Pseudobacteriovorax antillogorgiicola: one gene and its partner. The protein of the gene in region 2 interacts with the protein of the main gene of each other region in a pairwise test. Links are inferred from orthologs where the notes say so. Each region holds a gene or a part of one and is shown on either strand. Other genes may lie near its edges. The genes, in order: ligA and leuS.

Region 1 (15,884 bases), on a different replicon or contig from region 2:
TTTGAGCCTCTTCAGAATCTCCATCTAAATAGACAGGAATAAACTGGCCCATCAATTCGCCAAATCTAGATCGCGAGAAAACTTGATCCTTGATCTCATTGCACGGTGGACACCATACCGCTCCCCAGTAGACAAATAGAGGCTTATTTTGGGCTTTAGATAACTTCAAGGCATTATCCATGCCTCCTTGGTACCAGACTTTTTCCATGTGATAGGTACTTTCCTTCGAGGATTTAGATTGTGTCGTTGTGCAGCCGAGTTGAGTCAACAGGGCGAGACTTACCAGCCAGCTTTTCATCATGACATTCTCCTTTTATTGAAGCGGCGCTGCTGAGTAGGACCCTAGCACCTTGATCATTGTTGTAATTTCTGACAGATGGCCCAGAGCACGATCGATCACCTCATCGTGAATAGAGCCAGCAAAATCCAAGTAGAAAAGATATTTCCAGGGGCTTCCCTTCAATGGACGGGACTCAATTTTCATCAGATCGATGTCCCGAATCGCAAATACACTAAGGCTTTTATGAAGCCCGCCTGGCACATTCTTAAGAGAAAAGACTATCGAGCTTTTAGTCTTAGCCTTGGGCTTCGTTCGTGGAGGTTTTGCCTGAACAACGAAGAAGCGAGTGTAGTTTTTCTTATCATCTTCTATCGAATTGCGTAGCACTGATAGTTCATAGTCTTCCGCAGCGTGGGCTCCAGCAATCGCCGCGATGGTGGGATCACTTTGCTCCGCCACCAAGCGAGCGGAACCAGCCGTATCAAAGTATGGCACTGGCTCAAAACCCTTGGCTTTAAGAAACCCAGCACACTGACCTAAAGCCTGGGGATGAGAGTACACCTTTTTTATCGTTCTCATCTTGGCTCCAGGGCTGGCCAAAAGGCTATGTTTAACCCGAAGATAGTACTCACCACTAATCCACACCTTGTGATTGAGCAGGTGGTCATAGTTCTCATGGATACTGCCAGCTAGGGAGTTTTCAATGGGAATCACCCCATAATCTAGCTTCTTAGTCTCCACGGCTCGAAAAATCTTGTCGAAACTGGGAAAGCCCCGAAGGGTATACGATTGCTCGGCAAAAACCTTATTGGCCGCCATTTCACTGTAGGCCCCTGGTATCCCCTGAAAACCAACAACAACCACTTGGACTCCTATGCTTCAAGCTTCTCTAAAAGGTTATCTTCACTCCACACCGGAATTCCCAAGGTCTGTGCCTTCTTCATTTTCGAAGAGCCTGAGTCTGGATCATTGGTGATCACTGCTGTTGTTTTTTTGGAAACCGATGAACTGGTTTTGCCTCCAGCTTGTTTAATCAACCCCTCAATTTCAGCTCGCGGCTTCGATAGGGTTCCCGTAATAACAAACGTCTGCCCACCGAAGATGCCATCAGCAGAAGTGCTTCGCGACGGCGCTTTAGGTTTCAACCCTGCTGCGAGCAAAGCGTCTATAATATTTGATTTAGCTGATAGGCCAGCAACAATCTGTTGAGCCGTTTTTTCTGCAAATCCGTCGATAGCCTTGATCTGATCTTCTGAGGCTTGTCGAACCTTGTCCAAGCTTGGCAAGTCTTCAAGAATCTTTTCCCATGAAGTGAGGCCTGTACCCTGAATCCCCAGCCCATTAAGAAAGCGTGCCAGAGGCAGAGTTTTACTTTTCTGCACGTTTTTCCAAAGCTTCTGAGCCATCTTTTCCTTCGTGAGAGGCAGCTTCAGAAAGTCTTCAACGCTGAGGTGATAGAGATCATCAACCTGCGATACCAATCCCAAGTCCTGCATTGCAGCCAAACGTTTCTCGCTGAGATCATCGATTTCAGCACAGCGAATCCAATTGAGAATAAAACCTGTTTGTTGAGCTGGGCAGCCCGCTTCGTTAAGACACCGCAAACGAACACCGTCAAACTCAAGGGTTTCATTGCAATCACCACAGGCAGCTGGCCAACTATAGCGCCCAGGAGCGGCTTTTTTGACCTCTAAAAACTTTGGAATCACCTCTCCTGATCTCACAATCTCGATCTCATCGCCCTTCTTCAAGTTGTAAGCCATCACATGCTCGGCATTATGAAGCGTGATGTTGGTGATCTTAGCACCACTGAGCGTAACGGGTTCAATCACTGCGACTGGGGTGATGACTCCTAAGCGAGACGTCGCCCAGGTGATGTCTTTGATAACTGAGACAGCGGTCTGACCCTGCCATTTATAGGACATTTTGTATCGAGGGTGATGAGAAGTATTGCCAAGCTCATAGTGCAGGTCGCGATTGTTGAATGAAAACACAGCCCCATCCAACCCTATTTCCCCTGCTTCCATCACGGACTTGACTTGGTCCAAATACGCCGATAGCTCAGACTCTTTGTGGATCAACTTCGGCTCCGGGATAGGAAAGCCTTCGGCTGTGAGCCAGGCAAACTTTTCTATTTCATCTTTGAAGTGAAGCGCACTGTCGTCGCTAAGGACTTCGAAAGCCAAGAAATTAAAGTAACGTGCCAGGTTCAAGTGACTGCGACGACCTAGTAGGCCCGCAACGATATTGCGTGGATTGCTCGGGCGTTCGAGCCCAAGATCAAGCATCTCATCAACTAACTCAGCGAAGTGATGCTCAGTGCAGTAAAGCTCGCCACGGATCTCACAGTCTAATGGTTGTTGCAAACGAGGCACGAGATCGCTAACCCATTGCGCTTTGCTGGTGACATCTTCTCCAAGGCGACCATTGCCTCGGGTTTTTGCCAGAACCAATTGGCCCTTTTTGTATACAAGGCTGAGGCTATTGCCATCGACCTTCCAAGTCCCTACAATATCGTGGTCTCCCTTCCACGAGATGAGGTCATCAAGAACATAAGTCTTTTGAAGGGAAAGCATAGGAGTTTCGTGAGCGACCTTGCGATTCACACCTGGAGCGTCTGAGCCAACGTATTCCAATGCCGGATGCTCTGGCGCCAGTTGTCTCAGCTGGTCCTCTAGCCGGTCGTAGTCAGCGTCACTGATTTCTGGTTTGCCTTGGTAGTAGAGACGTTTGTGCCTCATAATTGCATCAGCCAAAGACTTGACCGCATCCGGCTTATATGTCATTTATACTTATTCCTTTATGATTTCTTACGCCATACACACAGCCACTCCCTCGTGATAATGCTAGGTGTAGCACGGTTTGGCTGCGATTCCCAAGACACCAAATCAAAGCCTGACCCAAACAATGCTTCGATCTGGGCTTCGTTAAGCATGAACGGCGGCCCTTCATCTCGTGGTGGATCTTGTTCCGCGAAAAGTATGCCTAAGAAGAGGCCCTCAGGCTTTAATATCTCCGAAACTTTTGCCACATATTCGTGGCGGTGATCCGGCTGCAAAGCACAAAGCATAGCGCGATCCACAAGGGCATCATACTGATCCGGCTCCTCCAGAAAGAAATCTTGGGCCTTGAAAGTTAGCCCTGGAACATGTTCGTAAAGACTTAAGGCTTGCTGAATCGCTTCATCAACAAAGTCGAGAGCTGTCACTGTATAACCAGATTCTGCTAGAGCTGCTGCTTCGTGCCCTCGCCCACAACCGGGCACCACCACACGAGCGGCTTTACTAAGCCCTCCTTCCCGGCTTGCAATAGCCATGATCTCAAACAATGCCGGATGGGCATCTCCGTGGTCCCAGCCTGTTCGACCCGACCTCCAGCGCTCTTGCCAGGGCTCTTTTTGCTCCATTGTGAGTCTCCTTAGTTTAAGGGGAGGATTATGGCACTAGCAGGTGAAAAATCCAACTTTTCGGTGTATCGTTGTATTACCTATGCATGTCAGGAAGGTTACCAATGCCTACTCTAGGAGATTGTATGGTCCACAGATGTCTCGCGCTCTTGACCTTAGCGCTGATCACCTCACCCACGAACACACTGGCAGTGAATGCCAAGTTGAAAATTGGAGTTGTCCGCCCAAAATCCGGGCCGATGAGCCCCATCGGGGACGAACTCATGAACGGAATTCAAGTCGCCTTTGACAAGATTTCTGAGTCAAAGAACAAGGGCCTTGCACCGAGTATTCAGATCATTCAAGAAGATGATGGCGGAAAGGGCTCGACAGCGATGACTGCAACTCAACGCCTCATCGATCGCCATCGAGTTCACATCCTCATTGGGTCGATCTCCAATACAATCAATCACTCTATCGCCGAAGTTGCCTCTCGCAAGAATCGACTTCTCATACTACCGATTGGCACAGATACAGATCTCATGGCCAAGGGCAAAAACGTCTTCAGTATTTCTTTGACGGAATCACAGCAGGGATCAGCCCTCGGCAAGTTTGCCAAGACGGTTTTAAAAAAAGATAAAGCCCTCATCTTAGAAGAGCAAGAAAACCCCTACTCTCAGGCGCTAGCTAGCAGCTTTGTCAGCCGCTTCAAAAAAATTGGCGGTACAGAAGCCCAAACCCTGTCTTATAAACCCAACAATCAAGGGTTCCAAAATGCCAGCAACAAGGCTAGCCAGATTGATCACGATGTGGTTTTCATACCAGGGTTTTACTTCGACGCCAGTTCCCTCATGAAACAATTCAGACAGAAAGGCATGGAGAAGATCTTCATTGGAGGAGACGGCTGGGATACCTACGGCATTAAAGAAGCATTTGGCCCTGAATTATCAGGTCATTATTACTATACTCCATATTCGGTTCAGGACCCACACCCGGCTTTACAGAGATTTGTTCGATCCTTTGAGAAAAAGTTCAAGAAAAGTCCTAGCATCGCAGCATTTGCAGGGTACGAAGCTTTTAATCTAGCCGTATATGCCTACAAGAGGGTAAAATCAAATCGGACGTCACCTCTAGAATCATTCTTACGCAAAGCTCGTAAGCTACCAAGTCTCACGGGCCCTATGAGAATGAACTCTTCTCGCAGTCCGAATAAGCCTGCTACGATCATGGTGACAACTCCACAAGGCTCACAATATATGACGAAGGTAACACCCTAGAGGCCCCATGGAAGACACCATAGAACGGATTCATGCCGACGTTAAGGATATGTACGAAGCGTATCCTTACCCCGCATATCCGCTTTGGGTGAAGCTTCGTTGGCAAGAAGCCTATCAGGGAACCGCGGGTTTTACTGCTTGTCTCGCGAAGTCTCCCGCTCTCGAACATTCTCGATACCCTCGTATACTACTGGCAGGCTGCGGTGAAACCCAGCCCTATATCATTCGCAAAATTGAGCCTAGTAAAAACAATATCGATGCGGTGGACATTTCAAGCAAGAGCATCCGGCGAGCGCGAACCCGCTTGATCTGGGAAACGAAACCAGTTCACTTTTTTAACGCTGATATTGATACATTTCTGCTACATCACTGTGAAGAGTACGATCATGTGGATTGCTATGGAGTTTTACATCACCTCGCAAACCCAACGAAGAGTCTGGAACTCATCCACCAGTCATTGAAGCCTGGTGGCACGGTGCGGCTGATGGTCTACAATTTAGTAGCTCGGTCCTGGATTTATCACGTCAAGCGCGCCCTCCTGCTTCTTGGCTTTGACCCCGGACTGCAACCCCATGTCAAGGCAGCTCAGGAGTTTTTAAAAAGTGTAAGCTTCTGGGTCCCCAACTTGGGAAGCAAGTTTCACGATATGGGAACAAAAACCTTCAGCCATCCCGCTCGTTTCGTTGACACCTTCTTCCATGCCCGCGAGGCTCGCATCGATATCAGAGATTGGTTTTCCGCTGTGCAAGGCTGTGGATTTCGAGTTCTTGGCCTCTTCGACCGCTATGCTGAGCTTGACGACTTACCCAACCCCCTATGGCAGGCGCCAAAAACATCCGATCTACAGAGCCGCATGGATGACAAGCGATTTGAAAACAATCTTGAGATCTACCTGCAAAAAGAAACCAATGTCAGTCTGCTAAAAAGCCCCAAAACCCCCAAGGGACTTGCCTTTCACCTGTTCCTAAAAACTGCGCCGCTATCATGGTTTCAATTTGAAGAAACCAAGGATATTCCCTTTACACTCAAACAGAAGCTCTGGTGGCACCATATCCGCTGCGTCTACTTGCAGCAGTCCGAATCCATCGACCTCCTCCTGGCAGAACTAGATACCCCAGCGCGACAGAGGCTTGCCCGTGTTGGTGCCGTATTCCCTAGGCAGGTCAAACGCCAAGAGTACCTCCGGCAGATGAAGGAGCCTATTTGGGCAGAGATGGAAACCCCCCAGCGTGGCCTACGCACTAGTATCGAGGATACGCCACTACCAGCAGTGATTCGTTCAATTCTTGTGAAGAATAAGAAGCGCCTAGACAATGAGCACTTAATCATCAAGCGTTTGGATCGGGCTCAGACTTGCTGAGCAAGTCAGGGCGATATTGCTCGGTGACAGCCTTGGACTGCTGATGCTTCCATTGCTCGATGGCTTTATGGTTGCCACTCCGTAACACAGCCGGAACCTCGCAGCCTTCAAAAACAAGTGGCCTTGTATACTGAGGGTGCTCTAGCAGCCCAGACAATCCTGGGCTGAAAGAATCCAGTTCGGAGCTATCTTGGTTACCCAGCACACCGGGCACCAGCCTTAGGATAGAGTCACTCATCAAAAGACTCGGCAGCTCACCACCAGACACGACAAAGTCGCCCATGCTGACTTGTAAATCCACATAGCGATCGATGAAACGTTGATCGATGCCACCAAAGCGGCCGCAAATAAAGATAAGGTGCTGCTTGTCCTGGCTGCTTGTTAATTGTGAGGCATTTTGATGAGACCACGACTGCCCATGGGGACTCGGAAAGATCACAAAGCTTTGCGGGGTCCTAATGTGATTCACTGCCTGGGCTAAGGGCTCAGGACGCATGATCATCCCGTCGCCTCCGCCGTAGGCACGGTCATCGACAGACCCATGACGGTCAACCGCAAAATCACGAAGATTTATGATATCAACAGATACCAAGCCTCGATCCTGAGCAGACTTAAACACCCCAAAACTGAGATAGGATTCAATAAATTGAGGATGGATGGTGATGAAACTGAAGCGTTTCATGCTTCTTCCCAAGACTCATCAAAGACATCAGCTGAGACAACAAGGCGAAGCTCGTTACTATCAGCATCGAAATTCATATCGAAGTACGAAGGAACAAAAGGAATTGACAGTCGCCCTCTGCCATCGAGCAGCTCAACGATGTCACTGGCTCCGTAGTTGTTCATCCGCTCAATCACACCCATCGGCTGATCATTGGCATCAATCACTGACTTACCAATCAGATCATCCCAAAGGTACTCCTGCTCATCGACAGCAATTTGATCCCTGGGGCACCAGACTATCTTCCCTTTGATCTCATCGAGCTGATCACGACCAGATATTTCCTGAGTCTGAATGATAGTACGACCATTATGACTTTTGCGGGATTTGATTCGAAGAGACTTACCCTGACCAGGCTTTTCCCCAACACGCAAGTCAGACACGGAGTCATCCAACTCGGAGTCTCGCCCAGAAAGAAAAAAGGCTCCGTAGAGGCCATGAGCCTTGCCTACGATGCCTATTTTGATCCATTGGTCTGTCACGTTCGTCTTACTTACCCGCTTTGCGGTCAAGCTTGACTTCTTTTCTTTTGAGGATAGTCTTAACAGCGTCAGTCACAACAGCGCCATGGGAGTACCAGTACTGAACACGATCAGCTTTTACTTCCATGATTGATGGCTTGTGATTTGGATCGTAGTACCCAAGCTTCTCGATGAAGCGGCCATCGCGAGGGCGACGAGAGTCAGTTGCAACAATGTGATAAAAAGGTCTGTGAGTACTACCGTGACGTTGTAGTCGTAATGTCAGTGCCATTACTCCCCCAAATTATGTTTAATTTTCTATATTCTGCACAGGAGCGACGAGTTGTGTACAAGGATGGCACCTGTGAAACTTAACCTAAGGTCGAATGCTATACCAAAGATCATAGGCCAGTTCTACTCGAAAATGAAAAAAGATGCCAATTCTTTGACTCTTCTAAGCCAGCAGCATGTCAAGAATCGTACAAGCCTCTGTAATTACCAATAATTATTGGTAGCCAGTCGAGATAAATACGTCAAAGTAGCGACATGTAGCGTTAATTAGACCGGCCTGATAGAATATAGAGTACAGACACTTATAAAGTGAGAGGGTTGCTGTGAAGCTCAAAATGTGGGGAACCAGAGGCTCGCTGCCAAGGGCCATCAATAACCAGTATTTTGTCAACCTGGTCGATCACTACGCTCGCAAGGCTGAGAAAGCTGGCCTTTCCTCTATCAGCGACTTTAGGAACGCCATTCGCGATGGCGATCTTGGTGATCCATTGGTTTTTGGTGGCAACACAACATGCAACGAGATTATCTATAAAAATCATCGCTTTTTCGTCGATATGGGCACCGGCTTTGCCGAGGCGGCGTCTGAAGTGATGGCTCAAGGCCGGACTGAGTTTACGATCTTCCAGACCCACCTTCACTGGGACCACATCATGGGCCTACCATTTTTCGTGCCCATCTATATTCCTGGAAACAAGCTGACAATCTATCACGTCCACCCGCATGCGCCGGAATACATCAAATGCCAGTTCAATGGCATCAACTTTCCCGTGAAGTGGGAGGAGCTTGGCGCAGACATCGTTTTCAAGCAGATCAAGATGTACCAGAAGCTTCAATTTGATTCTCTGACCATCTCTGCTTTTGCCCTCGACCACCCCGGTGGCTCGTTCGGCTACCGATTTGATGCTGAGGGCTACTCCTTAGCCATCGGTGTGGACGGGGAATACAAGCGCCTGACCCCCAAAGATTTGGGTAAGGACCATGTGTATTATACCAATCTCGATCTTCTTGTCTTTGATGCCCAGTACGAGATGGACGAATTAGCCAGCCGGTTCGACTGGGGTCATTGTTCGCCACCCATTGGTGTGGACCTCGCCCTGCGAGAGGGTATTCGAAACTTGATCTTAACCCATCATGACCCTCGGTCCCCTGAGGAAAAAGAGTTTCGCATGGCTCAGCAAGCCATGGTCCATTTGCAGAAACAGATCCCAGCCTACCAGGATACTTGGACAAAGCTCAATCAACCAGAAGGGCCAAATATCTACCTTGCTTACGATGGACTTGAGTTCAATTTGTCGAAGCTGGAGCCCCGTAGCCAGCTGCCCAAGTAGCTCTTAATAAGTCATTTTGATTACAGACCAAGAATTTCATTTTCCTTTAATCTGTTCTATTCTAAACAACGAGACCGATTTAAGATTTTTAGGAAAGTGAACCTATGCACAGCACCGCCTTCAAGCTCCTTATTGTTAGCGCCCTGCTCCTCAGTGGCAATGCCTGGGCCGACATCGATTTTAACGAAGACATCACGATCGCTCGTCTGCCGCGCAACGACTCGTCCTATATTGAGCTAACGGTATCGATCAATGATATTCCTGATGCAGACTTCGGTGGCTCCCCGACGAACGATGGCATCGTTAATCTCATGGTTCAGCGATTGGATGTCTGCATCGAACAAAATACTGGTGAAACTGATTCCGAGCAACTTTGCGACAATATGATTACCTATAGCGGCAAAGGCTCACTTGACCCGACAGATATCAGTAAGCTATCCACAACCTACTTTATGACGTTTATCGACTCAGCCTTTGAAATCGTAGATAACGAAGACGACACATCAGACATAACCTTTGGCCTTAAGATTCAAATTGACGAGAGTGACCTTGCTGAAGGGGAAACCCGTTCGTTTTCCCTATCCACGCAGTTTGAGCTAGACTACCAAGATATTACCGACAAGCTAGATGTCACAACCAGCCAATCCACTCCAGTAAACCAAAGCCCCGCAAGTCTTACATCCAGATCCACCAATCGCGGGGTTCTGATGTTCTGGACAGGTAGCGACAGCGTTACCTTTCAAGATGGCACAACCGGAAGACCCTCTGGCGTGCGGGGAATATTAGTTCCAGTCACTGACGGTGACCAAGAGCTTAATATCGCCACAACCTATCGGGCTGTTGCCGGTAGTGATCCTGTAACTTACTCCGAGGTGGACCTTGACGGCTGTATTCTATCAGTAAGCCTCGCTACCGATAACACCCAGACCGATAGCTGTACCTTTTCATGCTCTGAGCTTGGCTATATCAACGATGACCGCATCACGAGCGAAGTTTTTCCAACAGTCAAAGTTAAATCCACAGTCAGTGGAGAAGCTCTATCTTTCAGCGGTTCGGACCTTGTTGACCCTGAAGCCACCAATCAAGCCTATGCAATGATCGCTCAATACTTGCCTGATGGCTTGCTACAGCAAAGCAGTGACGGCCAGCCCTTCGAAGCCTCTTGCGTGATTGCTTACCCCACGTTGAGCTTTACCTACGCCCAGCTTTCCGGTGCAGGAGACCCGAAGCAACAAAACCCAACATGCTTTATTGCAACCGCCGCTTACGGCCACCCTATGCATCAAAACTTAAATGACCTGCGATGGTTTCGGGACAACATCCTAGAAAGTATTGCCATAGGCCGCACTCTGGTTTCCCTATACTACGAGTATAGCCCGGCACTGGCGAGCCGCATCGCAATCAACGATGATTACAAAACATTCACAAGAGCAGCATTGTGGGCCCCAGTAAAATACATTAGCGCCCTTCGTCAATCCCCAGGGGCGACACTGATGGCAACCCTCTCTCTTATGATCGCTCCCTTTGCACTAGGGGCTTTCCGACGGCGGGCGAAACAAGCCTAATCCACTTGGTTTAGCGCGGGCTCCGCCCTCGCTAAACTCCTTGGCAACCAAGGCCAGTGACTCGTCGTTCCAAGAATCTTTGTGACGATCCAAGCCGTTCTTTTCAGGGAAGCTTTCAACATGAAGGGACTGCGTAGGAAATGCAAAATCGATGTTCAAATCTGCAGCCAAACGCTTCACCTCAATAAAAATGTTCTGCCGCTGCACCAGCTCTGTTGCCCAATCGGGCACGCTTAAGAAAAAGTAGAGCAAAATATCAAGGGACGAAGAGCCATAATTATTGAAAACCACATGAAAGTTATCTTTTTTAGTAGTTGGGTTGGCTCGAATGATGTTTTTAATACCCTCCAGAAAAGCTTCAATTTTTTCAGGAGGGGTATCGTAGGTGATACCTAGAACAGCCTTCACCCGGCGGAACTTACGCTGCCCCATATTATCGATGTGACCATTAGCAACCACTGCATTAGGGATCGTGACCAAAGAGTTGTAAAATGTTCTCACACGGGTTGATCGAAAACCCACGTCTTCGACCGTGCCCTCGACGCCACCAAAAATAATCCAATCTCCGATACGAAACGGGCGATCCCATAAGATCATCAGCGACCCAAATAAGTTTGCTGCCGTGTCTTTCGCAGCTAGGGCAAATGCCAGACCTCCCAAGCCGAGGCCTGCAATCACCGACATCACATTCACCCCTAAATTCTGAATCGCGATCAAGCCGCCAAATATTAGAATAAAAGCGCGCAGGGCTCGGTTCAACAGAGGCACTAATTGATCATCAAAAATTAGATCGGTTTTCTTAGCTACCACGGCTACATATTCACTCCAAACATCTGCCAAACGATAGAATATCCATATCACAGAAACACTAAAAACAAACTGAACGAAGAGGGATAGGCCATGGAGAAGCGCTCCTTCTAGCCGCAAGATATAGAGGGACATGAACCAAAAGCCGGAGGCCGCACAGTAGCCTGCTGGTCCCTCTACTGCATGGAGCATCTTATCATCCCAGTCAGAGTGAGAACTCGTGGCCAGCCGCTTTCCAAGGGACAAGGCACCTTCTGCAATAATCTTTACTAAAAAACCTAGGATCAGAGAAACAAATATCCCTATCAGCTGCCAACTAGGAACTCCAAACATTTCGCCTTTGAGCGCCTTCGGAATATAGCGCTCCACGGCGGTTTCCCGAAACCCTGCCCCCTGTCCGGTTCCTTCTAAATAAGGGTAGTCTTTCACTAGGAGGTAGAAGTCTTTCGCTCGATCCACTGTATCTGCGCTGAACAGGAACTCTCCTTCACGAGCCCCGGAATTTTCCATCCGAATCACTATCTCAGTATTTTTAAGCCGCCAGAAGTTGCCATTCATCTCTGGCGCTAGTTTCCCAGGAGGAATTTTTTCATAATCTATCACAATGACGCGATCAATGACTTCCTTCAGATAAATAGCGGCCTTCCGGCCAGCATCTGCCCTCATCAAAGGGGAAATGTGCCCTAGACTTAGTGTCCTTACCGCTCTATCAAGGCTCTTCTCTCGATTTTCATCTCTCTTTTTGACACCCTCATGATATTCGTTCATGGCCGCCATGAACGTTTTCATGGTTTCCTTAGGACTATCAGTTTTGACAGGCTTTAGGACATCAAGACCCATAGCCTGCGGCAGCAAGATCAGACTCCAGGCTGCGAAGACTCCAATAAGTTTTAACAAGGCTAAACCTCCCCTACGCTATCTATACACAATCACAATGTCATATCAATCCTAGCCATGATAAGGAGACTGGTTTCATAGCCAATTTTTCGCTATATATCCAAGGACCAAGATCGGAACAAAAGGATATCACATGAGCCGCGAACCCCAAGTCATCAAGCTAAAAGATTACCAGCAACCCAACTTTTGGGCGAAGAAAACAGAACTGACATTTGATTTAAACGAAGATCACAGTCTCGTCACCAGTAAGGTGCATTATCAGCACAATCCTGGTCATGACCGGACACTTACACTGGCTGGGTTATCCCTAGAGCTGGTCTCGGTTCATCTGGACCACGAGGACTTAAATCTCGATGCGATGGACTATTCCCCTGAGCACCTTAGCCTGAAAGACCTGCCTGACACCTTCGCCCTAACGATCACAACCAAGATTTACCCCCAAAAGAACACAGCATTAGAAGGCTTGTATAAGTCAAATGGCAAGTTCTGCACCCAATGCGAGCCTGAAGGCTTTAGGCGTATCACCTACTTCTTAGATCGACCCGATGTGATGAGCGAATACCGCACAACCATCATCGCCGACAAATCGAAGTATCCAATCCTCCTATCAAACGGCAATCCTGTCGATTCCAAGGACCTGCCAAATAACAGGCATCAGATGGTTTGGCACGATCCATTTCCTAAGCCCTCCTACCTCTTTGCATTGGTAGCTGGTGATCTTGGCTGTGTCGAAGATGAGTTCACCACCAAATCAAGCCGCAAGATCAAACTACAGATTTTCGTTGAGAAAGAAAATCTCGATAAATGCGACTTTGCCATGCAAGCCGTTAAAGACTCTATGAAGTGGGATGAAGATACCTACGGCTTGGAGTACGATCTTGATATTTTTATGATCGTTGCTGTCAGCGACTTTAATATGGGAGCTATGGAAAACAAGGGGCTCAATATATTTAATTCAAAATATATTCTGGCCAACCCAGAAACTGCCACTGACAGCGATTTTGAAGGCATTCAATCCGTCGTTGGTCATGAGTATTTCCACAACTGGTCTGGTAATCGGGTCACTTGCCGCGACTGGTTTCAGCTCAGCCTTAAAGAAGGCCTAACGGTATTTCGAGACCAAGAGTTTTCGGCCGATATGAACTCTCGGGGAGTGAAACGAATCTCCGATGTCAAAGTTCTAAGAAACTCACAGTTTGTCGAGGACAGTGGCCCCATGGCTCACCCTGTGCGACCAGATTCATACATTGAGATCAACAACTTCTACACGTCTACCGTTTACAACAAAGGTGCAGAAGTCATCCGCATGATCCATACTATTTTAGGCAAAGATGCGTTTCACAAGGGCATCGACACCTACTTCAATCGCCATGATGGAGAAGCTGCCACCATCGAAGATTTCGTTAAGGCCATGGAAGATTCTTCAGGCGCTAGCCTCAAACAGTTCACCCACTGGTACCATCAAGCTGGAACCCCTAGAGTCAATGCAGAGTTATCACATCAGGATAACAAAGTTATACTTAAACTACAGCAACGCTTGCCGATGACTCCAGGACAGTCTGATAAGCATGCCCAGGTGATACCCATCACAACGTCTTTTTTTGCCAAAGACGGCAAGGCCGTGCCTTTTCTTTACCAGGGAGACACCAAAACTGAGCATGTATTAATCTTCGATCAGGGTGAGCAAGAATTTGTCTTTGAAGGATTTGCAGAAGAACCCATCCCTTCCCTGGCCCGATCGTTCTCCGCCCCGATACATTTAGATTATCAGTATTCCGACGAACAGCTCATTTTTTTGATGACTTGGGATAATGATGACTTCAATCGCTACGAGGCAGCCCAAAACCTGGCGATGTCTTTGATGAAGAAGAGACAGCAGTCTCCGAGCTATGAGTTGCCTGATGAGGTTCTCACTGCTTACAAGAGCTTGCTCGCTAGCAAGACACTCGATCCCAGAATCAAAGCCCGTGCCCTAAGCTTTCCATCCATCGATTATCTAGTAAGCCTCGAACAAGAAGCCAATATAGAAGCTATTTTTGAAACTCGATCTTGGCTGCAAGAAAGTATTGGCCATTCATGCTACCAGGAGCTATGGGATGCATACCACCAGTCTCACAAGCAGGATAGCTACCAACTGGATGCTGAGGGGATTGGCAACCGGGAGCTAAAGTCAGTCTGCCTATCGTTGCTACTAGCTACTGGCAAAGAAGATTCGGTCGCGCTAGCTACTAGTCTTTTTGCCAAATCAAATAACATGACAGACACAATCACCGCTCTAAATGAGTTATCACATGTAAACGATCCGAGGCGACAGGACGCCTTCAAAAGCTTCTACGATAAATGGTCTCACGACCAGCTAGTGATCGACAAATGGTTTGCCCTTCAATCAAGCTCTTACCATGACCATGTTTTGGCTCATGTGAAAGACCTTTTAGAGCATAAAGACTTCGATCTACTCAACCCCAACAGAGTTTACGCCGTGCTTCGTCAATTTGCGCGAGCCAACCCAAAAGGCTTTCACCACAGCAACGGCGAAGGTTATCAACTTATCGCTGATTACGTGCTCAAGATCGATAAGACCAACTCCCATATCGCAGCCATGCTAGCAAACTCGCTGAGCCAGTGGCGTCGGTTTGATAAAGGCCGACAGGGAAAGATGGTGGCTCAACTAGAGCGCATCAAGGCTGCCGAAGGTCTTTCGAAAGATGTTTATGAGATTGTTTCGAAGAGTTTACAAGACTCGTAAGGTGCTTAGGTGGCTCAACTTCATGTGAGCCACCGATTTTTAGCTAAGTTTTACCAAGGTTCGACTCACAGTTTTTCGCTCAAGCATATCGTTAAAGACTTTGTTGAGACCCTCAAGATTTGTCTCCTTAGCCACGAAGCTTTCTAGGGCCTTCGGCTTTAGGTCCCCACTTAAAGACTTCCACACCTCGCAACGCAGATCGTAGGGACAATTGGTTGAGCTAATTCCAAGTAGTGAAACACCCCGCAGAATAAAAGGCATAACTGTATTCGAGAACTTAAAATCCATGGCCAGCCCCACACTAGCAATACTTCCCCACAGATTGGTATGACGGATCAGGCCTTCCAATACGGCGCCACCAACGTTGTCGATAGCTCCTCCAAAACGGGCAGTTTCAAGAGGGTTTTTACCCAACTCAAGTTCTTCGACAGTGAGAACTTGCTCAGCTCCCAGCTCCTTCAATCGATCATGCTGCTCTTTTTTTCCTGAAACAGCGATCACTTCGTAGCCACGGGTCACTAACATGCTTACTGCCAGTGAACCAACGCCCCCAGAGGCTCCGGTGACAACCACAGGCCCCTTATCAGGCTTCAATCCATTCTGTTCGAGTCGATGCACACACAGCCCTGCTGTAAAGCCCGCGGTGCCTAGAATCATAGCTTCCCGTGGGGTTAAACCATCGGGTATGGGAACAACCCAAGGAGCTGGCACGCGAACCATTTCACTGTAGCCACCATCATGATTCTCCCCAAGGCCACAGCCTGTC
Region 2 (16,038 bases):
GATATCCCGTTAGATCGGACCAATATGAGGCCTTGTTTCAATTGACTAGGCAGGGAGCTGCTACGTTTCGATATCAAATTATCACCTTGGAAGAGCGTTGGCGGGATATCAAGAGCTCTCCGCCAATCCTTGGAGCTTTCGATGAGTTGGGCCGACGCAACATGAATCAATTCGCGAAATCTATTTTCCCGAAATACCAATTCAAGCGAATTAAGCTCAGCGGCAAGCTCAAGGATTTATACCCCATGTTAGCCTTAGGTAATGTGGAAGTCATCATGATCGATCCCCAGGTTTTAGAAACCATCCGCAAAGATTCAAAGGCCACGCCGATCTTAATCGATCAATCGGAGCCTGTGGCTCTGCCAAAGATCTTTGTTAAGAAGGGCCATAAAAGCCCTCTCAATACCACTCTTGCAAACCTTAAAAAAGCAACCCTTCAAGCCTTAGGGGTGGATGATCTGAAGCGGATCACATCCGAAGGAGGGACATCACGATGAGAACACTCCAGCGACTCATTACTACTTGCTTATTGCTGACTGCAGGCATAGTAATACTCGCGCCTCAAGCTCTCTACAGCGATACGAAGCCGACAATACTTGTTGTTCGTCAACAACAACAATTATTCGAAGACTTCTACAAGATATTAGAAGTCGAGCTAGGTTCGTATCAACTCCATGATTTTATTCTTAAACCAAAACCGGACTACGATCGATTCAAAGCGGAAATCAACCAACGAAAGCCACAGCTACTGATTCTGCTGGATAACACCTCAATTGACTTCGCCCAGCGTTATAACAGAAAGGCAGCGAATCCCATTTTTGCGGTGGCGACTATGGGATTAAATCTCAAACATGTCCTGCAAGCTTCAAATTTCATTTCAGGGGTCGCCTTTGAGGTGCCTATTTACACATCGATTGTAGCCTTGCGATCCATCAGTAAGAAGCCTATCCGGCGAGTGCTCACCGTTTATCGCAAGGATGAATTTGCAGCCTTTATTGCCGATGCACGACACCAACTGAAGCGGGAGCAGATCATTCTATCTGGATTCGCAGTTGATCAATATATGGGAAATAGCGAGTCACTGAACCGCGCCCTCAAGAAAACCCTTCGTACCCGTCACGGCAAAAAACAATTCGATGCAATATGGGTGATGTCCGACAACCGCCTAATGAATCGCAATAACTTTCGCGACCTTTGGCTTCCTAAAGCTCAGGAACTGGACATTCCCTTTGTTTGCGGCTTGAAGTACCTCGCAAAGCCAGATCTCGACTTCTGTACCTTCGCAGCAACCCCAGACCTCAAAGATCTCGGTGCCCAGATTGCCGACCAGGTACTTCTCATACTAGATGAAGGTCACCACCCCAAGGAACTTGGTGTTGAGTATCTGCTCTCCCCTCAATTTACCATCAATAAGCGTAAGGCTCAGGCCATCGACTTCGAATTCTCGGTGGAACAGGAAGGCTCGATCGAGGTGGTCGAATGATGAGCCTTTCGAACTCGATCCGAGCGAAGACTATCGGTTTTGCACTTTCGGTGGTGTTGCTCTCGACCCTTTTTATTTCTGTGGGCCTATATTTTTCCATAAGTCAGCTGGTAGAACAATTTAGCGATGAATCAAGCAAACAATTTCAACTTATGGAAAATCAATTGCTCGCCGGGTCGGAAGAAACTCGTGCGAAGATAAAGGCTATTTTTGAAGAGCAAGCCCTAAGGAAGGCCAAGAACACCATCATTCGCGACGCTCTCGTCCTGAAGGTCCCTTTTTTAGAAAACTCCCACTCCTCCATCAATACCTATCTTGACGAAATTGTAGCGATCGACGCAGATATCGTATCGGCACTGTTTTTCTCAGTAGAGGATGGGCGGGCAAAGGCTTGGTTTCTTAAACAAGCGAACCTCACACAACCGATTAGCTACCAAACCCTCTATGATCAGGACTCTAAGGCCTGGATTTCCTACGACGAGCAAGGGCGCGAGTTTCTGCGGGTTCCTGACCACACCGCACCGCAAATTATGGCAAGTCAGGGACTGTCGATGCATCGTCGAACCCTTAAACTGGAGCAAAGCGGTCCGCCAATTCCAGTTTATGAGATCTCGATTCCAGTTTTTGAGGGAGAAAAAGATGATCTTCGTGAACTTATGGAGGATGGTGAGCCCATTGGTTTCCTAAGGTATCACTACTCCTTAGCAGGACTGCAAACTGCTGTTCAAACGGAAAAACAGCTGGCACAAAATAAATTACAGGATCTACAAAACAGGATTGCCAACATAAAACGTTCGTCTGTTGATGCAACTCAAGAATCAATCCGCAACTCCATCATCCTGACCCTTGTGGTCTTAGGTGGCGCTGTGACCGTTGCAATCTTCATTAGCTTTTTGATGTCTCGTCGATTTATAGAGCCGATTCTAAATTTGCAACAAGCTGCACAGCGAATCTCAGAAGGGAACTACCGTGATAGCATTGTTCCTGAAACACAAGACGAGTTAGGTTCGCTCGCTGCATCCTTTGAGAAAATGAGAATTGAAGTCAAGGACTACACAGAAAACCTTCAAACTATGGTCGATGAAAGGACTCACTGGCTTAATGAGACCCTGATGGAACTAGCAAAAACAAATCGTAGTATGAAAGTTCTTTTGGATCACATCAACCAAGGCGTTTTCGTGATAGGACGTCGTTACAAGGCTCTCGACGAGCACTCGCACAAGCTATGCCTGATTCTAGAGACAGACTTGATTGCAGGAGAAACCATAGATAGCCTGCTTCTTGACCACTCAAATCTTAGACCTGAAGCAAAATTGGCCGTCCGTTCATTGCTAAACGCCTCTCTCAATGAAAATACATTAAACTTTGTCGCCAATGCCCACATATTACCCAAAGAGATCATTTACCAACGGGGTGACAGCTCAAGCAAAATTATCGAAATCGAGTGGAATATGATCGAAGATGATAGCGACTGCGTTGCTGCTATTCTGGTGACCGTGCACGACGTTACCGAGTTAAGACAGCTACAACGTGAAAGCGTCGAGAAGCAAAAGGTTATTCAATACATCGAAGAGATGATTGAAACAGAAAGCCGTTCATTCATAACCTTTATTGACCAAGCTATTCATACTTTGCATCATGCATTGCAAGTCATTTCAGAGAGTAGCACACCCTCGTTACAGGATGCTAAAACCATCTTTCGTCAGCTTCATACAATTAAAGGTAACGCCGCAACTATCGGCCTTCGCATCTTATCCCAAGTGGTTCACGAAGCGGAGATTCCGTTCAAGCGAATTATCGATGGCCAAACCACCACGCGGGAGGATATTCTCCCTGCCATGAGAGACGTTTCACACTGCCTGGAGGAGTATAGCCGTATTCACAATGAAGTTTTAAAGCGAGATAGTGGATTAGAAGGCTATGATGATCTTAAGCTACAATCTGTGACTCTTTTGCTCGAACTCAATCATTGGCAGGATATTGACTACCAGATGCTCGATGAAGTCATTCATGGCCAAAAGATCTATACAGCAATTCTCGCGCCGTACTGCAAACGTTTGATCGACGCCCACCGTGCATCCGATCGAGTTACCGTGCATTGGCAGGCACCCTTTCCTATTTTCCTTGAGGCCCATCGCTACTTTAAAGTCAGAGATTGCCTGACTCACCTGATTCGTAACTCTATCGATCATGGGCTCAGTAAATCCGACGACGATCAGCAAATCGTGGTATCGATCACATTCGAGCCCTATGATCATTTTTTGCGAATTCACTACCGGGATGATGGACAAGGAATTTCTCTTCGGCAAATTAGGGCCAAAGCCGAAGAGCGCCGTCTAGCATTAGATCAGAGAAGTCTTCAGGAAGTAGCAGACTTAATTTTTGAACCTGGTTTTAGCACCAGTGATACTGCTACTGATGTTTCGGGCCGTGGCATGGGCATGGACATCGTGCGACACGAACTAGAGTCTCTGGGAGGCTCTATTGCCGTTAAAGTGGATGAGAATACGGCCGAAGATCGACTTCCCATCCACTTTCAAATGACTATTCCACTGCACGCGAGCAATGACCACCATCAAAAAAGCTCTTAACTGAACTTAGCGATTCGGTGGGAACTTTTTAAGCTTTCGCTGCAAGCTTTGGCGACGAATTCCCAACCAGTCAGCGGCGTGGGTAATGTTGCCATTGCATTTAGCAAGAACATACTCGATGTATTCGCTCTCACGCCTAGCAAGGCTAATGCGCTCACCAGACTCTGTCTCGTTCTTAACGGGATCGTCCTCTTCCACAACATCCAAAAGCGCGTCTACCACCTGGTCCATAGAAACTGGCTTCGTTAGGTAGTTCGCAGCACCAAATTTCATTGCTTCTACCGCTGTGGAAATGGTTCCATAGCCAGTAAAGAGAACAACCCGCATGTCGGGGCGACCTTCTTTGAGCCGTTTCAAACATTCAAGACCAGAGTCCTGATTAAGTCTCAGATCAACTAAGCCATACTGAGTGGATTCCAGCCTATCTTTGTCGAGGTTTTTCCAATTATCAGACCCATAAGCCTCAAAGCCTCGCGCTCCGAGTTCAAGGATAAGGCTCTCGCGAAAATCCTCATCGTCCTCTAGAACCAACAATTTTGGTCTTGCATTATCTTCCATAATTCTTCCTCGATATTCTAAATGAAATCCTTGCACCTTTATCTAAATTTTCGACGTCCAAGCGCCCACCAAGCAATTGGCTAATAAGCTGGGCATGATAGATTCCAAGCCCACTTCCGCCAACTTTTTGAGAGTTAAAAGGTTCGCCAAAATATTCCAAAACTTCTGGAGGAAACCCAGGGCCTTCGTCGTCGATTGAAAATGTGATGTACTTATCATCGTGGCTCAACGACAGGCGTACACAACCGCACTTATCATCCATGGCTTCGGCGGCGTTATCCAATAGATCTAGTACCACCTGGGTGACAGCACCAACAGGCAGTGCCACCATGTAGGTCGGAAAATCATGAGACCGTATCCGAATCCGACCATTGTTCTCGCTTCTAAGCCAAGAGTCAGCGGTTTCATCGATCAACTTACCGAAATCAACCGTTTCCAAAACTGTTTTCTCAGGATCTACCTGGATATCCGCCAGCTTTTTCAACGCTGACTGTGCTTTCTTCAGAGAAACCTGAATCGATTCGATATTGTCGATGAGGTCATCATCGGTGCCTTCATAATCCCGCTTAATTCGGTCGAATCTGATGCCAATGTTATTGAGCGGAGTCGCAAGCTGATGGCAAACGCCAGACGATATGGCTCCAATCGCACGCAATCGATCCATGCGCAACCGGGCTCGCTTTAGATGCTCCACCTGCTCGCCCTGCTGAAAAAGCTTCGTAATCAACGATCCACAAATCATCATTAAGCTCACTCCGACCACAGATTCGACCACCATGTCAACGAATGGCTGGGTCCAGGGAACGGCGTTGGGAATGTCCCTTCGAAACACTTTTTGTAGCAGAACAATGTCGACGATTAACACCGATCCATAGATCATCGAGTGCTGTGATCGCAAGGCCATCGACGCGAGCGTCGCGTAAATAAAGATCAGAGAGCTAAATGGATTATTCCAACCGCCTGTCATGGCGAGTAGAGTTGATAATTGGATCAGATCGAAATATAGGCCGACAAGTACCAGCTGCCTTGGATGGAAGTCCCAAGGTGAATCTTTCCTATAAATGTAATTAAAGATCACATTGTATAGAGGAACCAAGCCCATCACGAAAATGTACCAGAGAATATTGCTCTGATCGACAAAGCCGAGAAGCAGTGCAGGAATAAGACTGATAAACTGCAATATACTCACCAACCACCGTAGGCGAGTAAACCATTGCAGCAAATCGATATCTTCACCAGGATTCTTGAGCTGTTCCAGCCAACGTTTCAACCGCAAGCTCCTTTCCGCATCGTCTTCAACTTCCGCACTCCCCACTGGAAGCCCCATCTTAGCAAGAGTCAATTGTTTCCCCAATGTTAAATTCGAGCCTAATCGAATAAAGCACGAGTGGCTTGGTTACGTGCGTCCACACACAATTCTATATATGTAAACCTAGTCGTCATCGGTGCTTTCGAGAGACTGGTTTCCGACGGAAGCAACGAACCTCTCTTTCGGAGAGGCACGTCAGTTAAAGAGCTTTACGGTGCACAGACGCACCGGTCGAACCAGCTTTCCCCGTTTTTATAGACGATTAACCGCTCAGGGACAGCGCCTCCTATTGTGGCCACCAGTCCATACGACATACTCAGCGTGAGAGCTTTTGCCAAGTCACTAAGTTTTCTGTAGGATCTTACTATCGATGACTCTCTCGGAGCGCAGACTCCATGACCTGCCAACCATATCTTTACTTCGATTGCCAAACGACCCATGCCAGCCCGAAGCATGGCAGGATACTTGAGGCAGCCTGGGCTGTAGGAGATGAAAAAGGTGCCGTTGTTTCTGGAACACAGCAATGCGCTCTTATCGGCGACCAGCCGCCGCAAATCACGGGACAAATTCGAAAGCTTACAGGTATCGAAGTGGATGCCTGGAACCACGAAACGGCAATTTCTGAGGATGACTTAGCAAACACAATTGGTCGCAAGCTCAAAGAAAACCCCAGGCTGACTATTGTGATTCACTACGCTCAGTTTGAGCGCCGCTTTCTCCAGGGCCTGCTACCCGATCTCGATTGGTCGCAGCTAAACATTCTATGCAGCCACCGTTTTTCAAAGCTGCTGATTCAGAACCTGCCGTCTTATAGCCTCCGCGCTGTGGCAGGATTCCTCGGCCACTCCATGGAAGAAAAAAAACGCTCTAATGACCACCTCAACGGCACTGTAATCGTGTGGCAAGAGCTACTTCGACGCATGGCCAGCCTTGGAATAAGCCCTCACGACTTCCAAAAACTTATGGCAAAGAAATCTATCCAGCGAGTTCAGCCCGCGATCAAGAAATTCGGTCAGATCATATCTCCAGAAATTCGACTCGGAGTCCCAAGCACCCCAGGAATCTATCGATTCTACGACCGATCACGGCGGGTCTTATATGTGGGGAAAGCCAAAAACCTCAAGAATCGGGTCAACTCCTACTTTCGCGGACGAACCAGCAAGGGCAGCCGTTTGAACGAGATGTTGAGTCAGGTTCAAGGCCTTGATTGGTTGGAAGCAAGGAGCGAGTTTGAAGCTCTGCTCCTTGAAAACCGAACCATAAAAACCTACGAGCCCCCTTACAATAGACAGCTAAAAACAGAGCAACGGACGATTACCCCATTGACCAGCCAAGAACTCGGCCTAACAAAAACATCGGCTATCACTGTGGGCTATTTCACAGGGCTCGAACAAAAAACAAGGTTTGTGACTCTCTGGCACTTTATGGGACATTGCACCAATACCATCCAAAATGATTTCACCTTGCCCTGGCCCGTAGCAGGCACTGATGATCAAGATGCCTTCATTCACGAGACCCTACGGCTACTCCATGGCAAACTATCGGCTTTGACCACAACTGGTCGTCATAAAGAAATGCTTGCTGCATGGCGCAAGTATCGCATCGATCACCAACGAGAACTGGAAGACAAGAAGCAAAAGACGAAAGCTGACGAGATCGAAATTGAACCGAAGATTCCAGACCAAAAGCAGCAAGCCCCGACTGCAGACGAATATAGCGAACAGCTTTGGCAATGGCTCCTGCAAACCTTACATCGCTGCCGACAAACCCTCATCTATCGGCAACTCAATCACAGCCATTGGATATTTGAAAGGAAGACTGGTGGTTGGGCAGATTTAAGAGTCGGACAAGGCCAATTTGAAATTCACTATCCTGCTAAAAAGCCAGCGATTCCAAACTCCCCAAAAGCTCCCTTGGCGCAGCCTCTGTCAGTGACGAGCTACGATCAGGGAGCCCTTTTGTACCAGCATATGAGGCGGCTATGGAGGCATGGCCAAGACTTTCATATTGCCCTTCCTTACCAATCACCCATCACGCCCTCATCCGTAGCCACTTTCTTGGCTTAACCGCCACTTTTACGTATATTCCTGCACAAGAAGTTGGTGAATTGCTGATATTTCCGAATTAATTCCATAGAGAAGCTTCCTACCTTCGGACTTTCTATGATATTGACTTTAGTCAAGTTGATACTGAACCCTGACGGAGGCGTTAATTAGGCATGTCTGTGAAGAATTCTGAGTACGATCATAAAGCGATCGAATCACGGTGGCAAAAATTTTGGCTTGAAAACAAGACATTCAAGACCTCGGATGATAGAAGCAAACCAAAGTACTACGTTCTGGATATGTTTCCCTACCCCTCTGGTTCTGGCTTGCACGTTGGTCACCCGGAAGGCTACACAGCTACAGATATCGTCGCCCGATACAAGCGAATGAAAGGGTTCAATGTTCTCCACCCAATGGGCTGGGACGCCTTCGGACTACCTGCCGAACAGCACGCAGTAAAAACCGGAACTCATCCCAAGGACACGACCAAAACCAATGTGGATAACTTTCGTCGTCAGATTCAATCGATAGGCCTGTCCTACGATTGGGATCGCGAGATCAACACCACCGATGAAAAGTATTATAAGTGGACCCAATGGATCTTTTTGAAGCTCTACGAACAAGGGCTTGCCTACCAGTCTTGGGAGCCAGTGAACTGGTGCCCGGCGCTGGGTACAGTGCTTGCCAACGAAGAGGTCATCGACGGCAAGTCTGAAGTCGGAGACTTCCCTGTTATCAAAAAGCCGATGCGCCAGTGGGTACTCAAAATCACAGCTTACGCAGAGAAGCTCCTTGAAGACCTTGACCTGTTGGATTGGCCCGAGTCCATCAAAGACATGCAACGTAATTGGATAGGTAAAAGCGTCGGCGCAGAAGTAAAGTTTGCCGTAAAAGGCTGTGACTCAGATTTCACTGTTTTTACTACCCGGCCGGATACGCTGTTCGGAGCTACCTTCTGTGTGCTTGCTCCGGAGCATAGCCTAGTGAAAAAGATTAGTAGCGCAGAACAACGCTCGGTGGTGGAAGATTATGTCACGCAGGCTCAAAATCGTTCTGAACGAGATCGCATGACTTCGACTGAGAAGACAGGAGTTTTCACTGGGGCCTATGCAATCAATCCCGCTAATGGCGAAGAGCTACCGATCTACATTGCTGACTATGTCATCGCAAGCTATGGCCACGGAGCGATCATGGCTGTTCCTGGCCACGATGAGCGTGATCATGAGTTCGCAAAAAAGTACAACATCGCCATCAAGCGAGTTCTTGAAGGTGGACCTGAAAATATCGAAGACGAAGCTCATGTTGGCGACGGCACCATCGTCAACTCAGATTTCTTAAATGGCAAGTCAAAAGACGATGGTATTGCCGCCATGAGCCAGTGGCTTGAAGATAAGTCTCTCGGTAAGAAAACTGTAACTTACAAGCTTCGTGACTGGCTGTTCTCCCGGCAACGTTACTGGGGAGAGCCGATGCCAATTGCCCTCGACAAAGATGGCAAAGAGGTGGCTGTTGAAGAATCTGAACTACCCATTGTTCTTCCTGATATGAGCGAATTCAAGCCAACAGGTGATGGTGAGCCGCCATTGGCCAATGCCAAAGAATGGCTCACTTACGAAAAAGATGGCAAAACCTACACTCGCGAAACCAATACGATGCCTCAGTGGGCAGGATCGTGCTGGTACTACCTACGATACATCGATCCTAACAACGATGAAGCGCCTTGGGGTAAGGAAAAAGAAAACTACTGGATGCCAGTAGATCTTTATGTGGGTGGCGTCGAGCATGCTGTACTTCACCTACTCTATGCCCGATTCTGGCATAAGGTCTTGTATGACCTTGGTCTTGTCTCCACTAAAGAGCCCTTCCAGAAGCTAGTCAATCAGGGCATGATCCTTGGCGAAAATGGCGAAAAGATGTCCAAGAGCCGAGGCAATGTCGTAAACCCCGATGATGTGATTGAACAGTGGGGAGCCGATGCGTTCAGACTCTATGAAATGTTCATGGGTCCTTTAGAAGCAACGAAACCTTGGAAAACTGATGGGATCAACGGCACTTCACGCTTTATCAAACGCCTTTGGCGATTGCTAGTTGATGACGATGGTCACGCCAAGCAAACCCAGGGTAGCGAGTCGGAAGCCTTCACAAAAGCACTTCACAAAACCATCAAAAAGGTGAGTGAAGACACCGAAGCGATGGCTTTTAATACCGCGATTTCTGCCATGATGGAGCTAAGCAACCTAGCCTATAAAGAGGATGCGGGAATTCGTCGGGAAAGCGCCGAAACCATGATTCGCCTCATTAGTCCTTATGCGCCACATGTTGCAGAGGAGCTATGGTCTCTCTACGGACACGACGAGAGCATCAGCTACGAGCCGTGGCCACAATACGATCCTGCCTTGTGTGTAGAGAACTTGGTCACCGTTTCACTGCAAGTCAACGGTAAATTTCGAGGCACCATTGAAGTTGCCAAGGATGCGGCCCAGGATGAAGTCCTTGCGATGGCTAAGGCTGTACCCGCTGTCGCTAAGTTTCTAGATGGTAAGGAGATCAAGAAAGAGATCTTTGTACCAGGAAAGATTGTGAACTTTGTCGCCAAATAGGCTACTAGGATAGGAGATCGACTCCTATCCTCACCCCCCAAGCCAATGACTTCAATCTAACAACATGGTGCTCCTTCTTGCCAATAGAGAAGCCTAGACGCATCTTATCCTTCACTGAGTCTGGCAAGGTTTGAAGGCTCATGATATGCTGCCGGAGAAGCCTTTACCTGGAGAATTGTGAGCTATGAAGCAAACCGGAACTCTTACTGTAATCATTTCTATGGCTGTTGGGATTTTTGGCCAGACACTGGCCTCGCACTTAAAGATCCCTGCGATCATCCTACTTCTATTCCTTGGGGTCTCAATCGGTCCCGATGGACTTGGGTTGATTGACCCATCACGACTCGGCAATCTTTTAGCAACCATCGTTGGTTTCGCAGTGGCTGTCATTCTTTTCGAAGGGGGACTCCAACTTGAAGTACGACGACTTAGGCGACAGGCCACTGTCATCCAAAGGCTGATAGGCTCAGGAGCGATCATCACTGCTGTCCTAGCATCTCTGACTTGCTATTATATCATGGGCTGGGAGTGGCAGATTTGCCTTCTCTTCGGAACACTTGTCATCGTAACAGGCCCCACTGTCGTCACTCCACTGCTGAGGCGTATCAAAGCAAATCGCCGCCTCCATACCATTTTAGAGGCAGAGGGTGTGCTTATCGACCCCGTTGGAGCGATCATTGCTGTGGCGGCATTAGATTTCGTCATCGGCAGTCAAGCGACCGATGCCTTCTGGGATACCATGTTATTTCTGATCTCTACCTTGGCCTTTGGCTTTTTAGCGGGAGTGGCAGGTGGCTTTCTCATTGGCTACTCCTTAAAACTGAACAAGCTCATCCCCCGAGATCTAGAAAACATGTATACGCTGGCTCTTGTGATTCTACTCTTCGAGGTATGTAATCAGGTGCTTCACGAAAGTGGGATCATGGCAGTGACCGTAGCCGGAATCATTGTTGGTAATATGAAACTACCAGCCACCCACCGGCTGTTGCATTTCAAAGAACAGCTTACCATTATGTTAATTGGCTTCCTATTCGTTCTCCTAGCTGCGGATATTCGCATGGTAGATGTCATAGCCTTGGGTTGGCCAGGAATCGGCGTCGTGCTGAGCTTGATCTTTATCGTCCGCCCCATAAACGTTCTCTGGTCCGCCCGTGGGAGCCGCCTCAGCTGGAATGAAAGACTGTTTATGTGTTGGCTAGCACCGCGAGGAATCGTCGCCGCTGCTGTTGCATCCCTATTTGCCTTTGACTTAAGTCGAGCCGAAATCGGCGGGGGCACAGAGATGAGAGCGCTGGTATTTTTGGTCATTGCCTCTACAGTTGTGATGCAAGGCCTAAGTGCGGGGCCTATCGCCTCGTTGCTCAAGGTGAGGCGTAAGAGCAATTGGGGCTACGTAATCATCGGAGCCAACCAGGTTTCGCGGGTACTAGCTAAAATTCTATCGTTTAACAAAGAAGATGTTGTGCTGGTCGATTCTAATAGCGCTAGTTTCTACGAAGCATCTGAAGAGGGCTTTCGAGTGATCTATGGCAATGCATTGGAGGAATCGGTTCTTATGAGAGCAGGTATTGATGTGCGGCGCTCTGTGATCGCTTCTACGCCGAACAATGACCTCAATATCATGGCCCTAAAGCGGACCAAGGATTTTGACCACAATATCCGCGTGTGCATCGCCACCCAGCGGAACTCGCATGTGGACGAAAAGGTTGTAAAATCTATGGAGGCTCGAACCTTGTTCGGTTGCCGGACCGATTTTAACCTATGGCTCCATCGAATTTCTCAAGGCACAGCAGTGGTCTGGAAACTACGGACAGAGCAAGGCGCTAAGTTCAAACTCTCGTCAGATAATATTGCAGATGGCCCCAACAACGATCGCTCCGTCTTGTTTCTGGCCGCCAAACCGAAGGGATATTGGGAGCCAGCATTCGATGGCATGGAAATCGGGGAAAACCAAGAACTCTTCGCATTAGTTTACACCGATCTTACAGAAGAAAACGTCCTTGACTGGCTCGCCGAGTATAAAATATCACGCCTTGAAGCTACTAAGATCGATGACTTAAAGTTGGTTTCTCCGGAATCGGATCACTAACAAACGTTAAACAGGGGCTAGGAGGCTTGGCGAAAGTCGTTCTCCAACCCCACACGAGGCTCTCTGATCTTACTCTTAGGTTTTGAATGGTGTGGTGGCTTAGGAGGAGGTTTTGTCGCTTGTTTTCCAGGTTGAGGCTTTCCACCGAGAACCGCACACTCAAGCTTGCCAAGTTCCCTGCTCATATACTGCGCCTGTCGATCGAGCTGCAACGAAGCAGAGGCTGTTCGATCGGCAATCTCTGAGTTTTCCATAGTAGCACTATCAATCTCATCCATAGCCTGCGATATGTTTTGAATCCCTTCAGCCTGCTCCCGCGAGGCCTCTAAGATCTCTTCCATGGATCGATTCACATGGGTTGCGTGGTCAACAACTTCGGCAAGAATGGACTCACAACGATCTGATATTCCTGCACCAGCATCAACTTTGGCACTGGTTTCAGCCATCACTTTCGTAAGAGACGCTCTAGATTCCTGCACTATCTGATCAACATCTTCCTGGCTTTGCTGGAGAAGGCTGCTGATATCCTTGGCTGCCTTGCCACTTAAAGTCGCCAGATTGCCAATTTCCTGAGCTACCACAGCGAAGCCAAGCCCTTCTTTTCCAGCGCGAGCCGCCTCAACGGATGCATTGAATGATAGCAGCTTGGTTTGAAAGACGATGTCATTTATCACACCAGTTTTACTGCGGATCTCATGAATGATCTTGACAGTCTGACTCATTCGATCATTATTTTTGCTCGACTGTTCACTCAATTGTTCAAGAGACGACTTGATCTCTAACATGGACTGCCGCATTTCTGCGACCACCTCTCGCCCTTCATGGGAAATGTCGTGACTCGTTTTGGAATTCTGGGCGGCTTTCTCCGCATGATCCAGTGACCTCCGAACCATTGCCGTGATCTCGTTCAGAGTGGCCACGGTTTCTTGTATGGCAGACCCTTGCTCAACCACAGCACTGCTCAAGACTCGGGATGCATCTCCAAGCTCTGAACTGGATTGACGATTCGCTCGATTGGCCTTTCGAAGCTTCCGGCTGGTAACACCAAGGTCTTTGACAATGCGCATCACGGCAATAGTGGATAGAATTGAAATCACAAGTATCAAAACAACGATGAATACATAAAAAATCTCAAGCTGAACCTTCAGAGCTTGATTTTGAACAATTCTATTTTCCGCAAACTCGTGGACGTCAGTTCTGATTTGCTTCAAGTTGTTGATGAGCTGACGACGCTTTTCGACAAGCCCCTCGTGCGCCCGACGCAGATCACCATGGTTTTTTTTCAGTCGATTCAACTGTTCTAAATAGCCTTGACTGAGGCGCTTCAGCTGCCGACGCTCTCCCCGTGAAAATGTGTAGTCCTGAGACAAGAAGCTCTGGAATCGCTTACCAAGAGATTCAGCTTGTATGAACCACTTGTCATCTCGAAATATTTGAAAATTCTTTTCTTGCTCTCTCATCCGCAAAAGATGAACCAATGCCTGGTTCTTGCGCCAAGACTGGCTCTTTTCAATAGCCCTTGCCATGCTGCTTGCTGATTTCGTAAGCGCACCTATCAGCCCTTCGTCTAGGCTGCCTTCAAGGTCCTTATATTGAATTTGATTACTGATAATCTCACGGTAGGCCTGAGACGCTTTTGCGAATGACTGGATGTAGACTTGATTGATTCCGTTTTGCCGATCTTCGCTGAGAATTTCAATGGCATGGTTTATCTTGGAAAAGTGGTTCTCGATAACCCCTAGGCGCTGCTCCAACCGCGCACCGTCTGTTGCTAACTCTAGTGCTTGAACTTCGTGGAGACTCGACTCGATAATCGCCAGCTCAGAACTCGCCAACTCGACTTCGATAATTGTACTTTCATAGGCATCCGACAGCTCCAACGAGTACCAAACCCCAAGAACTGCGCCTATAATTGAAAACCCACTCAGACAAAGTAGTGAAAAACCTACTTTCCGGCTGAGAGACCAAGATCTTACAGACATCTTTCCCTCCAGCCCCAATTGTCGGTGCGCTCGGAGAAAACTTAATTCGTTCGATTGTCTACAGAAGTTTTCACCACTTAGTCGAATTCGAGACAGGTTTGGATCATTCTCAAAACCTAAGCCAATTCCCTAGCCTTAGGATACCCACGAGAGGTAGATCTATTGAGGTATCCATGAATGCAAGGCCGAATTCTTACCAAATCGGACCAAACCCTATAGTTTTAGTGACGACCGGTGGGGCGTTAATCTACTGAGTCGGAACCTTGAATTCCTTTAGAATTGCAGCATACTCGCCTGATTTTCGCATACCCGCTAAGGCCTCGTCGAAGGCTTCTAATATTTTTTTGCTATGTGGCTTCGCCTTGGGTGCTAACAGAAATAGGTCATTTACTTTTACTGGTGGCTTCAAGTACTTAAAGTCGCCCTGCTTTAGGCTTTGATTTCGATCAATTTCGTATTCAAGAACACCCTCTGCCATGACAATCAAGTCCACTCGCCCCCTGTGGAGAACCTCTAGATTCTTGGACGGGTCTAAGGCTACCCGCTTCTGCAAAAAACTCGCCCGATCAAACTCTTCGCTTGTTGCATACCCTTTACTCACACCTATTTTATATGGTGTTAGGTCTTTCAAGTCCTTCCATTTCGAACGCCCTAAGCCTTTTTTAGCTACAAAAAACGTATTGACTCTAAAAAATGGCTGGGAATAGAGGAAATCCTCTTCCCGCTCTTTCGTATAATATGCCGCGACAAGAACGTCTCGTTTGCCCTTTTCCGTGAGCTTAATCGCTCGCGACCAGTCGAGATACTCAATTTTTGCTTGGTAACCCGCTTTTTGAAATGCAGTCAGAACAATTTTACCTAAAAACCCCTGCTCAGGAATATTGTCTGCCATATATGGAGCCCAGTTGGTTGTCACCAATCGTAGCTCCTGATCTTGAGCCTCGGCCGCACCAACCCATAAAAGGCATATAACGAGCCCCAAGGCTTTGGTTCGGCAAGGCAAGTGGTCGAGAAATGAAGCAAGGTATTCCATGATTCTAACCCCTAGTCGATGTAGCAAAAAACAGGTTGCCCTATCAATATACCATGAACATCGCTCACAACAGCTTCCTTAGGTCAGGAATAAATGCTGGTGTCGTCTTCATATACTCTTCAAACCCAGGCTTGGTTTTCTTGAGTCGCTTTTCCAATAAGTCAACTCCCGATACTTTTCTTAAAAATATACTCATGATGAGTGGACCGAAGAATGTAAGGTAGCCGCCACTTGCCAAAGCCAAGACATAGTAGCCCCACCAAAGTAACCCATCTCCAAAGTAATTGGGATGCCGGGTCAAGGCCCACAAGCCTGAATCGAGAACCTGCCCCTTGTTTTCAGGGTTCG

Evidence for each region.
Region 1: the proteins of leuS (region 2) and ligA interact in binary tests that used the Escherichia coli proteins (3 or more experiments, as listed by UniProt). The link is inferred for Pseudobacteriovorax antillogorgiicola from one-to-one orthologs.

The regions. Positions count from the first base shown.
Region 1 is NZ_FWZT01000010.1:150,655-166,538, forward strand. The notes cover bases 610-3,489. They hold ligA (NAD-dependent DNA ligase LigA), read right to left. Parts: upstream 3,067-3,489; coding sequence 1,153-3,066; downstream 610-1,152. Other genes in these bases: pheA (prephenate dehydratase), read right to left, coding at 610-1,144; B9N89_RS14685 (methyltransferase domain-containing protein), read right to left, coding at 3,081-3,489. Outside these bases: B9N89_RS14670 (thioredoxin family protein), read right to left, coding at 1-301; more of pheA, read right to left, coding at 314-609; more of B9N89_RS14685, read right to left, coding at 3,490-3,686; B9N89_RS14690 (ABC transporter substrate-binding protein), read left to right, coding at 3,812-4,942; B9N89_RS14695 (class I SAM-dependent methyltransferase), read left to right, coding at 4,950-6,302; tRNA (guanosine(37)-N1)-methyltransferase TrmD, read right to left, coding at 6,271-6,984; B9N89_RS14705 (ribosome maturation factor RimM), read right to left, coding at 6,981-7,535; rpsP (30S ribosomal protein S16), read right to left, coding at 7,513-7,776; B9N89_RS14715 (MBL fold metallo-hydrolase), read left to right, coding at 8,099-9,103; B9N89_RS14720 (CFI-box-CTERM domain-containing protein), read left to right, coding at 9,208-10,668; B9N89_RS14725 (mechanosensitive ion channel family protein), read right to left, coding at 10,633-12,372; pepN (aminopeptidase N), read left to right, coding at 12,506-15,118; B9N89_RS14735 (YhdH/YhfP family quinone oxidoreductase), read right to left, coding at 15,158-15,884. UniProt on the Escherichia coli protein: DNA ligase that catalyzes the formation of phosphodiester linkages between 5'-phosphoryl and 3'-hydroxyl groups in double-stranded DNA using NAD as a coenzyme and as the energy source for the reaction.
Region 2 is NZ_FWZT01000003.1:20,448-36,485, forward strand. Bases 7,839-10,872 are described here. They hold leuS (leucine--tRNA ligase), read left to right. Parts: upstream 7,839-8,159; coding sequence 8,160-10,586; downstream 10,587-10,872. Other genes in these bases: B9N89_RS04655 (GIY-YIG nuclease family protein), read left to right, coding at 7,839-8,007; B9N89_RS31825 (hypothetical protein), read right to left, coding at 10,591-10,728; B9N89_RS04665 (cation:proton antiporter), read left to right, coding at 10,771-10,872. In the rest of the region: B9N89_RS04630 (hypothetical protein), read left to right, coding at 1-497; B9N89_RS04635 (type 1 periplasmic-binding domain-containing protein), read left to right, coding at 494-1,483; B9N89_RS04640 (ATP-binding protein), read left to right, coding at 1,480-4,074; B9N89_RS04645 (response regulator transcription factor), read right to left, coding at 4,081-4,632; B9N89_RS04650 (sensor histidine kinase), read right to left, coding at 4,622-5,974; more of B9N89_RS04655, read left to right, coding at 6,337-7,838; more of B9N89_RS04665, read left to right, coding at 10,873-12,675; B9N89_RS04670 (methyl-accepting chemotaxis protein), read right to left, coding at 12,693-14,657; B9N89_RS04675 (substrate-binding periplasmic protein), read right to left, coding at 14,905-15,690; B9N89_RS04680 (DUF1295 domain-containing protein), read right to left, coding at 15,755-16,038.